Rhodoligotrophos appendicifer: one gene and its partner. The protein of the gene in region 1 binds, or shares a complex with, the protein of each later gene. Links are inferred from orthologs where the notes say so. Each region holds a gene or a part of one and is shown on either strand. Other genes may lie near its edges.

Evidence for each region.
Region 2: the proteins of moaE (region 1) and moaD are in contact, whole or in part, in a crystal structure (PDB 1FMA), measured with the Escherichia coli proteins. The link is inferred for Rhodoligotrophos appendicifer from one-to-one orthologs.

What each region holds. Positions count from the first base shown.
Region 1 is NZ_VHKL01000002.1:422,458-426,751, reverse strand. Bases 870-3,728 are described here. They hold moaE (molybdopterin synthase catalytic subunit MoaE), read right to left. Parts: upstream 2,598-3,728; coding sequence 2,142-2,597; downstream 870-2,141. Other genes in these bases: FKM97_RS06035 (AsmA family protein), read right to left, coding at 2,704-3,728; FKM97_RS06045 (SRPBCC family protein), read right to left, coding at 1,611-2,063; FKM97_RS06050 (ArsR/SmtB family transcription factor), read right to left, coding at 1,271-1,630; FKM97_RS06055 (TrkH family potassium uptake protein), read left to right, coding at 870-1,274. Also shown: more of FKM97_RS06055, read left to right, coding at 1-869; more of FKM97_RS06035, read right to left, coding at 3,729-4,294. UniProt on the Escherichia coli protein: Converts molybdopterin precursor Z to molybdopterin. This requires the incorporation of two sulfur atoms into precursor Z to generate a dithiolene group. The sulfur is provided by MoaD.
Region 2 is NZ_VHKL01000004.1:98,029-101,720, reverse strand. The notes cover bases 718-3,692. They hold moaD (molybdopterin converting factor subunit 1), read right to left. Parts: upstream 2,344-3,692; coding sequence 2,092-2,343; downstream 718-2,091. Other genes in these bases: uvrC (excinuclease ABC subunit UvrC), read right to left, coding at 2,967-3,692; pgsA (CDP-diacylglycerol--glycerol-3-phosphate 3-phosphatidyltransferase), read right to left, coding at 2,340-2,948; FKM97_RS10000 (hypothetical protein), read right to left, coding at 1,619-2,068; putA (bifunctional proline dehydrogenase/L-glutamate gamma-semialdehyde dehydrogenase PutA), read left to right, coding at 718-1,598. Outside these bases: more of putA, read left to right, coding at 1-717. UniProt on the Escherichia coli protein: Involved in sulfur transfer in the conversion of molybdopterin precursor Z to molybdopterin.

The DNA.
Region 1 (4,294 bases):
GCCAGGCGAACAGCGGCATTTCCCGCCGGGAGGGTTTTCTTGTGACGGCCGCGACCTGGGGCGCGGTCTCCATCTTCGGCGCCGTCCCCTTCATGCTCGTGGGTCAGAACCTGTCGCTGGTCGATGCCTGGTTTGAATCGGTCTCCGGCCTGACCACCACCGGCAGCACGGTCCTCGTGGGCCTCGACAACATGCCGCCGGGATTGCTGCTCTGGCGCTCGATCCTGAACTGGCTGGGCGGCATCGGCATCGTGGTCATGGCGATCATCATCCTGCCGTTCCTGCGCATTGGCGGCATGCAGCTTTTCCACACCGAAAGCTCCGACCGCTCCGACAAGATCGTACCGCGGGCAAGTCAGCTGGTCCGGTACATCGCGGCCTCTTACGGCCTCCTCACCCTGGCCTGCATGGTCTCCTACGCGATCTCCGGCATGACCCTCTTCGATGCCGTGTGTCATGCCATGTCGACGGTCGCCACAGGCGGCTTCTCCACCCATGATGCTTCATTCGGCTTTTATACCAACCCCTCCACCATGTGGGTCGCCACCGTCTTCATGTTTCTGGGCAGCCTTCCCATCGTGCTCTATATCCGAATCCTGCGGGGCGGCAGCTGGGCGATCTGGCGCGATGTTCAGGTCCAGGGCTTTTTCGGGATCGTGGCGCTCTTCATCATCGGGATGAGCGCCTGGCGCTATGCGAGCCACGAGCTCTCGTTCTTTGCGGTGCTGACGGAAGTCTCCTTCAACATCGTGTCGGTCATTTCGACCACCGGCTTTGCTTATGGCGACTACTCCTCCTGGGGCGCGCCGGCTCTGGGGGCCTTCTTCGTCCTGACTTTCATCGGCGGCTGCACCGGCTCGACCACGGGCGGAATTAAGATCTTCCGCATTCAGATCATGTGGTTGACGGCACGGGGCTACTTGGCCAGCCTCATCAGCCCCCACCGTGTTCACCGGGCGATCTATGATGGGCGACCCATTGGCGACGACGTTCCGGTTGCGGTGCTCGCCTTCGTCTCGATCCTGTTCACGAGCTTCATGGTCATCGCCATGGCGCTCACGGCGCTTGGCCTGGACTTCACCACCAGCATCACGGGAGCCGCCACGGCCCTCACCAATGTCGGACCCGGATTGGGACAGACCATCGGCCCCGCCGGCAATTTCTCGACCCTGCCCGACACGGCCAAAGCGCTTTTGGCCTTTGCCATGTTGCTGGGGCGACTGGAATTCTTCACGATCCTGGTCCTGTTCGACCCGAGCCTGTGGCGCCGTTAGGCTGGATCCGATCCATCTTCCACGAAGCGCTTCAGCCGCATCAACGCCTCGTCCCACTGGCCGGAGACCCTGTCGATATAGGCCTGAACCGCCTTGAGCGGCGCGGGATCGAGTTGGTAGCGGCTTTCCCGGCCGACCCTCAGATGATGAACCAGCCCTGCCCCCTCCAATACCTGCAGATGCTTGGTGATCGCCTGCCGGGTCAACGTCGACCCTTCCGCCAGGCGAGCGATCGATTGTGCTTGCCCGAGCGCCAGCCGGCCCACCAGGGTGAGCCGCGTCTCATCGCCAAGGGCCGCGAAGATGGCCGCGGGCGGTCTTGCGTCTTGGATGTCCCTAGGCTCCGGACTCGGCATGGCGTTGAATGTTCCCCATCTGCTCGGCCCACCCGCCCTCATTCATGCGATAGGCTTCGAACCGCCGCTCCATCGGGATCCGGTCGAATCCGCTCTCCCGCACCGACAGCAAAGTGCCGCTCTCCATGGGCTGCAACCTGAACTCGACGAGCGTCTGCGGTTCCTGGGAATAATCGATCTTTGGATCGACCGCATAGGGATGCCAGGTGAAGGAGAACAGAGTCTGCGGCTCGATCGCCTGAACGTGGATCTCGAACGTGACATGTTCGAAGCCCGGATAGGTCACCCGCCCGCGAACCGGATGTCCCGCTACGAACTGGCTCTCCAGGGCGACCTGGAACCACGTGCCGAATTCCTTGTAATCGGTCAGCGCCCTCCAGACACGCGCCACCGAAGCCTTGATCTCTATGGACTTTTCGATGCAGTCGCTCATATGCAACCTCCTGGTTGCCTTTAATCTGCCTTTGCAAGACTAAAAGAGCAACCATTTTGTTGCTTGATGAGGGATGCGTCAGCTCTTCCGATCCCAACGATCGGCCGACTGCGCATCGCTCTCGCGCGCCTCGACCCAGCGGGTCTCCTCCCCCTGCGCTTCCAGCTTCCAGAACGGGGCCTTGGTCTTGAGCCAGTCCATGAGGAACTCGCAGGCGGCGAAGGCGGCCTCGCGATGCTCCGCGGCGCAGATGACCAGCACGATATCCTCGCCTGGCTCGAGCCGCCCATAGCGATGGATGACCAGGCAGGCCTCAAGCGGCCAGCGCTGCAAGGCCTCGCCTTCGATGTCGGCCAGCGCCTTCTCCGTCATGCCCGGATAATGCTCCAGGGTCATGGCCGAGACGCCGGCACCGTCGGAGCGGTCGCGTACCGTGCCCACGAATAGGGCAATGCCTCCGATCGCCGTGTTGCCGGCCTTCAGGGCGCTGAGCTCCTGCCCCACATCGAAGGGCTCCTGCTGCACTTTGATCATGGCGACCGCATTTGAACCCGCAAAGACCGAGCAAGGCGGGGCTCAGCCAGACTGACACATATGAATCCGACGATGAAGGCAGAACAGACCGCGAGGCTGAACACCGCTACTGAGCATCGCCCTTGCCCACGGGATTGCCGGCACCGGCTTCGGGCGCGGGGTCCGGCGCCGCAACCGGCGGAGAAGGCTCCGGAGCCGCGGGCGGCGCAGGAGTTTCGACACCGGAGGCAGGCGCCTCCGATACTGTGCCGGTTGCCTCGGGAGCCGCGGGGATCGGCTCAGAAGGGCGCGCCTGAGCAGTGCCTTCTTCCGGCTTGGCCCCACCCATCAGCCCATCCAGGAACTGCTTTCCCGTGGCGCCCAGAGCGGCACCGGCTTCGTCACTGCCGAGGATCTCCCCCGCCTGGCCCGAGATGATGCCCTCGACGCCGCTGCCGAGGACGTCCTGCGCGGCCTTCTTGCCCGAACCCAGATCGAGGCTTCCTGTGGACGCGACGAGCCCCTTGAACTTTTTATAGGCCGCCTGGGGATCCTTCAGGATGTTCTCGATGTCCGGATAGATCCGGGGTTTGTTCCAGGGGCCCTTCACCACGATGGGGATATTGAACCCTTCGAGATCCTTTGTGCTCCCCTGCCCCTGCAGGGTGGCGACCAGTTTCGGGTCGATCCGATAGTCGAGCCTCTGGGTCGGCAGATCGATCGAGCCTTCCCCCGTCACCCGCACCAGCGGTCCCAGCAGGCTGAGATCGTTATTCGCCGCCAGCCCGTTTTCGATGTCGAAACTGGCCTCGAAGACGCTGAAATCCGTAAGCTGCTGGCTATCCCCCTGCCATCCATCGACGACCCCGGTCGCGACGTTGCGGATCATCTGCGCCAGATTGACGCCGCGCACCGCCCCGTCGGTGAAGCGGAAGGCCACTTTGCCCCGCAGCGTGGAGACCAGGTCCAGTTGGCTGCGGCCGGTGCCGAAGACCTGGACGCTGGCCGCCGCCTGGCCCTCTACGCGGTCGAGCCCTGAGAAATCCCGCAATAGCGAATAGCCGTCGAAATTATTCGCGCTCATGGCGATCTGCAGCGTCGGCACCGGCTTGGACCCGTCGATCTGCACGCTGCCCACGGCGGTTCCACCATAGAGCGAGGCGTTTGTCAGGCGCGTCTCCAGCAGGCCGGCTTCGAGCAGCAGCTTCATGCTGACCGCATCCACCTTGACCGTATCGAACAGGAGGCCGCCGGCATTCAGCGTGAGGTCGGCATCGAGCGCTTTGAGGCCGGCGAGTTCCATGGGCTCGCTGCTCCAGCCTGCCGCGATCGCAGGCGCACCGGGCCCTTGCCCGGCAGGTGGGGCCGCGGCGCCGAGATATTGGTTGAGGTCGATCCGGTCGACGCCGAGTGTCGCGATGATCTTCGGCCGGGGCCCTTGCAGCTCGAGCCGAACGGTCCCTTGCCCGTTCATTCCATCAAGCGCGATCTTTGCGTCCTTGAGGGTCAGCGTCTGGCCCTGGAGGCCGATGGCGCTGTCGGCCCGGAAAGCGCCGAGGCCGTTGCCGGGAGCGAGCTTCTGCCCTGCCCATTGCGCGAAATCCCGCAGCGAGGGTGTGCTGAGGGCAATGACCCCGGCAAGCGAGATGCCGTCCTTAAGGGAGATCTGGCCCTCATAGCCGGCATTCAGCAGCGGCGAATCGAGGGTGACATCGACG
Region 2 (3,692 bases), on another replicon or contig:
GGGATATCTTCAAACCGCGCAAGAATTCACAAGGCTTCCCCCTCTGGGACGATGAAACCCGCGAGCAGTTCCTCAAGAGGATGGCCGAAGCAGCCGCTGAGCCCACCCACGCAGCTCCTTTGATCGACGGGACGGCGGTCTCGGGAGCCGCGCGGAACGTAACATCACCGCAAGATCGTCGGCGGGTTGTTGGAACGGTTGTGGAAGCTGACGCCGCAGCAGTCGAACGCGCATTGTCATTGTCCGCGAAGGTCCGGCGCGACTGGGATGATCTCGGCGGCTACCAAAGGGCCGCGATCCTGGAACGGGCTGCCGACCAATATGAAGCTCAGGTGCATAGACTTGTCGGTCTGATGACACAGGAGGCTGGAAAGACGATCGACAACGCGCTTGCCGATCACCGAGAAGCTGTCGACTTTCTACGTTTCTATGCAAGCGAGGCGCGGGCGAAATTTTCAACCGGCATGACATTGCCGGGTCCGACGGGTGAAAGGAACGAGATGTGGCTTTATGGCCGCGGGACCTTCGCCTGCATAAGCCCGTGGAATTTCCCTCTTGCGATCTTCACTGGGCAGATCGCCGCTGCACTGGCGGCGGGCAACACGGTGATTGCCAAGCCGGCAGAGCAGACGCCCTTGGTTGCCTTCGAGGCCGTTCGCCTGATGCATCATGCCGGTGTCCCCGGCAGTGTTCTCCATCTCCTGCCGGGCGGAGGGGCAGCAGTAGGCGGGCGCCTGATTGCCGACAGCAGAATTGATGGCGTTGCCTTCACGGGATCTAACGAGACCGCCGCCCTGATCAATCGAGCGCTCGCGGCGAGGTCCGGTGCGATTGTTCCGCTGATCGCCGAGACGGGGGGCATGAACGCCATGATCGTGGATTCGACGGCCTTGCCGGAACAGGCGGTGCGTGATGTCGTCATGTCCGCCTTTGATAGCGCTGGACAACGGTGCTCCGCAGCACGGCTGCTTTTCGTGCAGCGGGATATCGCTGATCGGCTTTTGCCGATGCTTAAGGGCGCCATGGAAGAACTCCGCATCGGTGATCCCGCAGACTATGCGACGGATGTGGGACCCGTCATCGACGAGGACGCAGCGAATGTCCTTATAGCCCACAAGCAGCGCATGAGCCGAGAGGCTCGCACTCTCATCGACCTTCCCCTGCCAGCCGAGACGCGTCATGGGACATTCGTCTCCCCTGCAGCCTATGAGATTGACTCGATGGCCATGTTGGAGCGGGAGGTATTCGGCCCGATTCTCCATGTTGTCCGCTACGATGGAGACAAGCTTTCGGAAGTCTGCGACGCCGTGAACGGCTCGGGCTATGGATTGACGCTTGGTCTTCACACGCGCATTGAAACGACCGCCGAAGAGGTTCGCAAACGGGTGAGAGTGGGCAATGTCTACGTCAACCGGAATCAGATCGGCGCCGTCGTTGGCTCCCAGCCTTTTGGAGGGGAGGGCCTCTCCGGAACCGGTCCCAAGGCTGGAGGCCCGCACTATCTCTACCGCTTCGCCACGGAACGCGTTGTATCAACGGATACAACCGCATCCGGCGGGAATACGAGCCTATTCTCTATGGTGAGTGAAGATGAATAGAACGTCCTCTCCGAGGGGGCTTATGGAGATGGGTAATCCTCTGAGGCGCTTGTCACCTGAACGTCGACGGAGTCAGGAGTGTAGTTGACCACATAATCATCGACGATGATGGTCGCGATGTCCCCAAATTCGCTCGGCTTGGGAATGATTTGATTCCCATACCCGACGGTCACACGATTGCTCTTGTAGATATACTTCTGAACTCTAAGCGAACATGATGGTCCGCCGCAGGTGAAGCCCAGGCTCTCGAAAAAGGCAGGACTGTAAGCGACGCCTTGTTCCTTGCGCAGGTCGCCTAACGCGAACTTCATGGCGCGCCGCTTTTCAGCCTCACTGCCTTTGATGTCCCGTTCGAACACCTTGGCTCGAAGATAAGGATTATTGCTGCCTTCGAAGGAGGTGTAGGTGGTCTGCGTACAAGCTGCGACCGCCGTAACCGCTGCCAAGGCGGCCAAGGAACTCAGGCGCATTCTAATCCCCATAGTCTCTCTCACTAGCCGCCGGTCACCGGCGGAAAAAACGCTATTTCTCGCGCCCCGTCGATGGAAGCATCGAGCGGAACCAGGACCTGATCCACAGCTGCTCTGACGACGCGCAAGTCCCCGAACGCGTATGCGTAAGTTTCGTCCTTTTTTGTCAGCCAATCAATCACATCTGCAACGGTTTTGATCTCGGTGGGCAGATTGAGTTCTTCCTGTGCAGTTCCGACACGCTCGCGGACCCACGCGAAATAAAGGATTTTCATGATTGGTCCTCCTCGACCACCCGCTCGACACCGGCTTTGAGGTAATCATAGCCCGTGTAGAGGGTGAGCAGGGCCGCCACCCACAGCCCAATCAGTCCGATGGTCGTCGTCGCCAAGAAGAATCTGTCGCCGGCCTCTCCGGCGAGAAGAAAGCCGATGGCCACCATCTGGAGCGTGGTCTTCCACTTGGAGAGTTGCGTCACGGGGACCGATACCCGCAATTCTGCGAGATATTCTCGCAGTCCCGACACGAGTACCTCGCGCAGCAGGATGATGACCGCTGCGATCACATGGATCCCGTCTATAGTCCGCTCCCCCGTGAGCATGAGCAGCACCGCCGCAACCAGCAGCTTGTCGGCGATCGGGTCGAGCATCCGTCCGAGAGAGGACTGCTGAGACCACAGCCGGGCAAGGTAGCCGTCAAAGAAATCGCTGATTGCCGCGGCGAGAAAAATGGCGACTGCAATCCATCGCGCGCGGTCTCCATCGAGGAAGAAACAGGCGACCAGCAGCGGGACGGCAGCGATCCGTCCGAACGTCAAGATGTTCGGCAGGTTGAAAATCCGTGCACGCCGCTGTCTGACCAAGTCTGGTTTTATACTCATGACAGGTGCCGACCTCGGTCAGCTTCGCCCTTCGTGGAAGTAATCATAGATGGTTCGCGCAAGAGAGCCACTCACGCCGGCGACGGCAGAAAGATCTGCGACATTGGCGCGCGCCACCGCTCGTGCGGAGCCGAAGGCTCTCAGTAGCGAGCGCTTCCTGTCAGGACCGATCCCGGGAATGTCATCCAGTGGATTGGTTCCCATGGTCTTCTTGCGGCGAGCCCTGTGACTGCCGATTGCGAATCGATGCGCTTCGTCTCGCAGTCGCTGGACATAATAAAGAACGGGATCTCGCGTCTCTAGCATGAATGGAGAGCGTCCGGCCATATGGAAATGCTCGCGTCCCGCATCTCGCTCTGGCCCCTTGGCCACGCCGACGACGGCAACGTTGTTGACACCGAGATCCTTGAGGACGCCAAGCGCGGCAGAAAGCTGACCCGGTCCCCCATCTATGAGAAGGAGATCGGGCCAGGCGGGGATGTCTTCAAACACGCCCTCGTCCTCGGCGTCTTCCGCCTCATCAAGATCCAGCGGCCCCTCAACTGCGTTCGCCGCGGTCTCCTTCATCAGGCGGGAGAAGCGTCGCGTCAGGACCTCCCGCATCATCGCATAGTCATCGCCGGCGGCATTGGCATCCCGAATATTGAACTTCCGATATTCCTTTTTGATGAAACCTTCCGGGCCTGCAACCACCATGGCGCCGACGGGGGATGCGCCCTGAATGTGGCTGTTGTCGTAGATTTC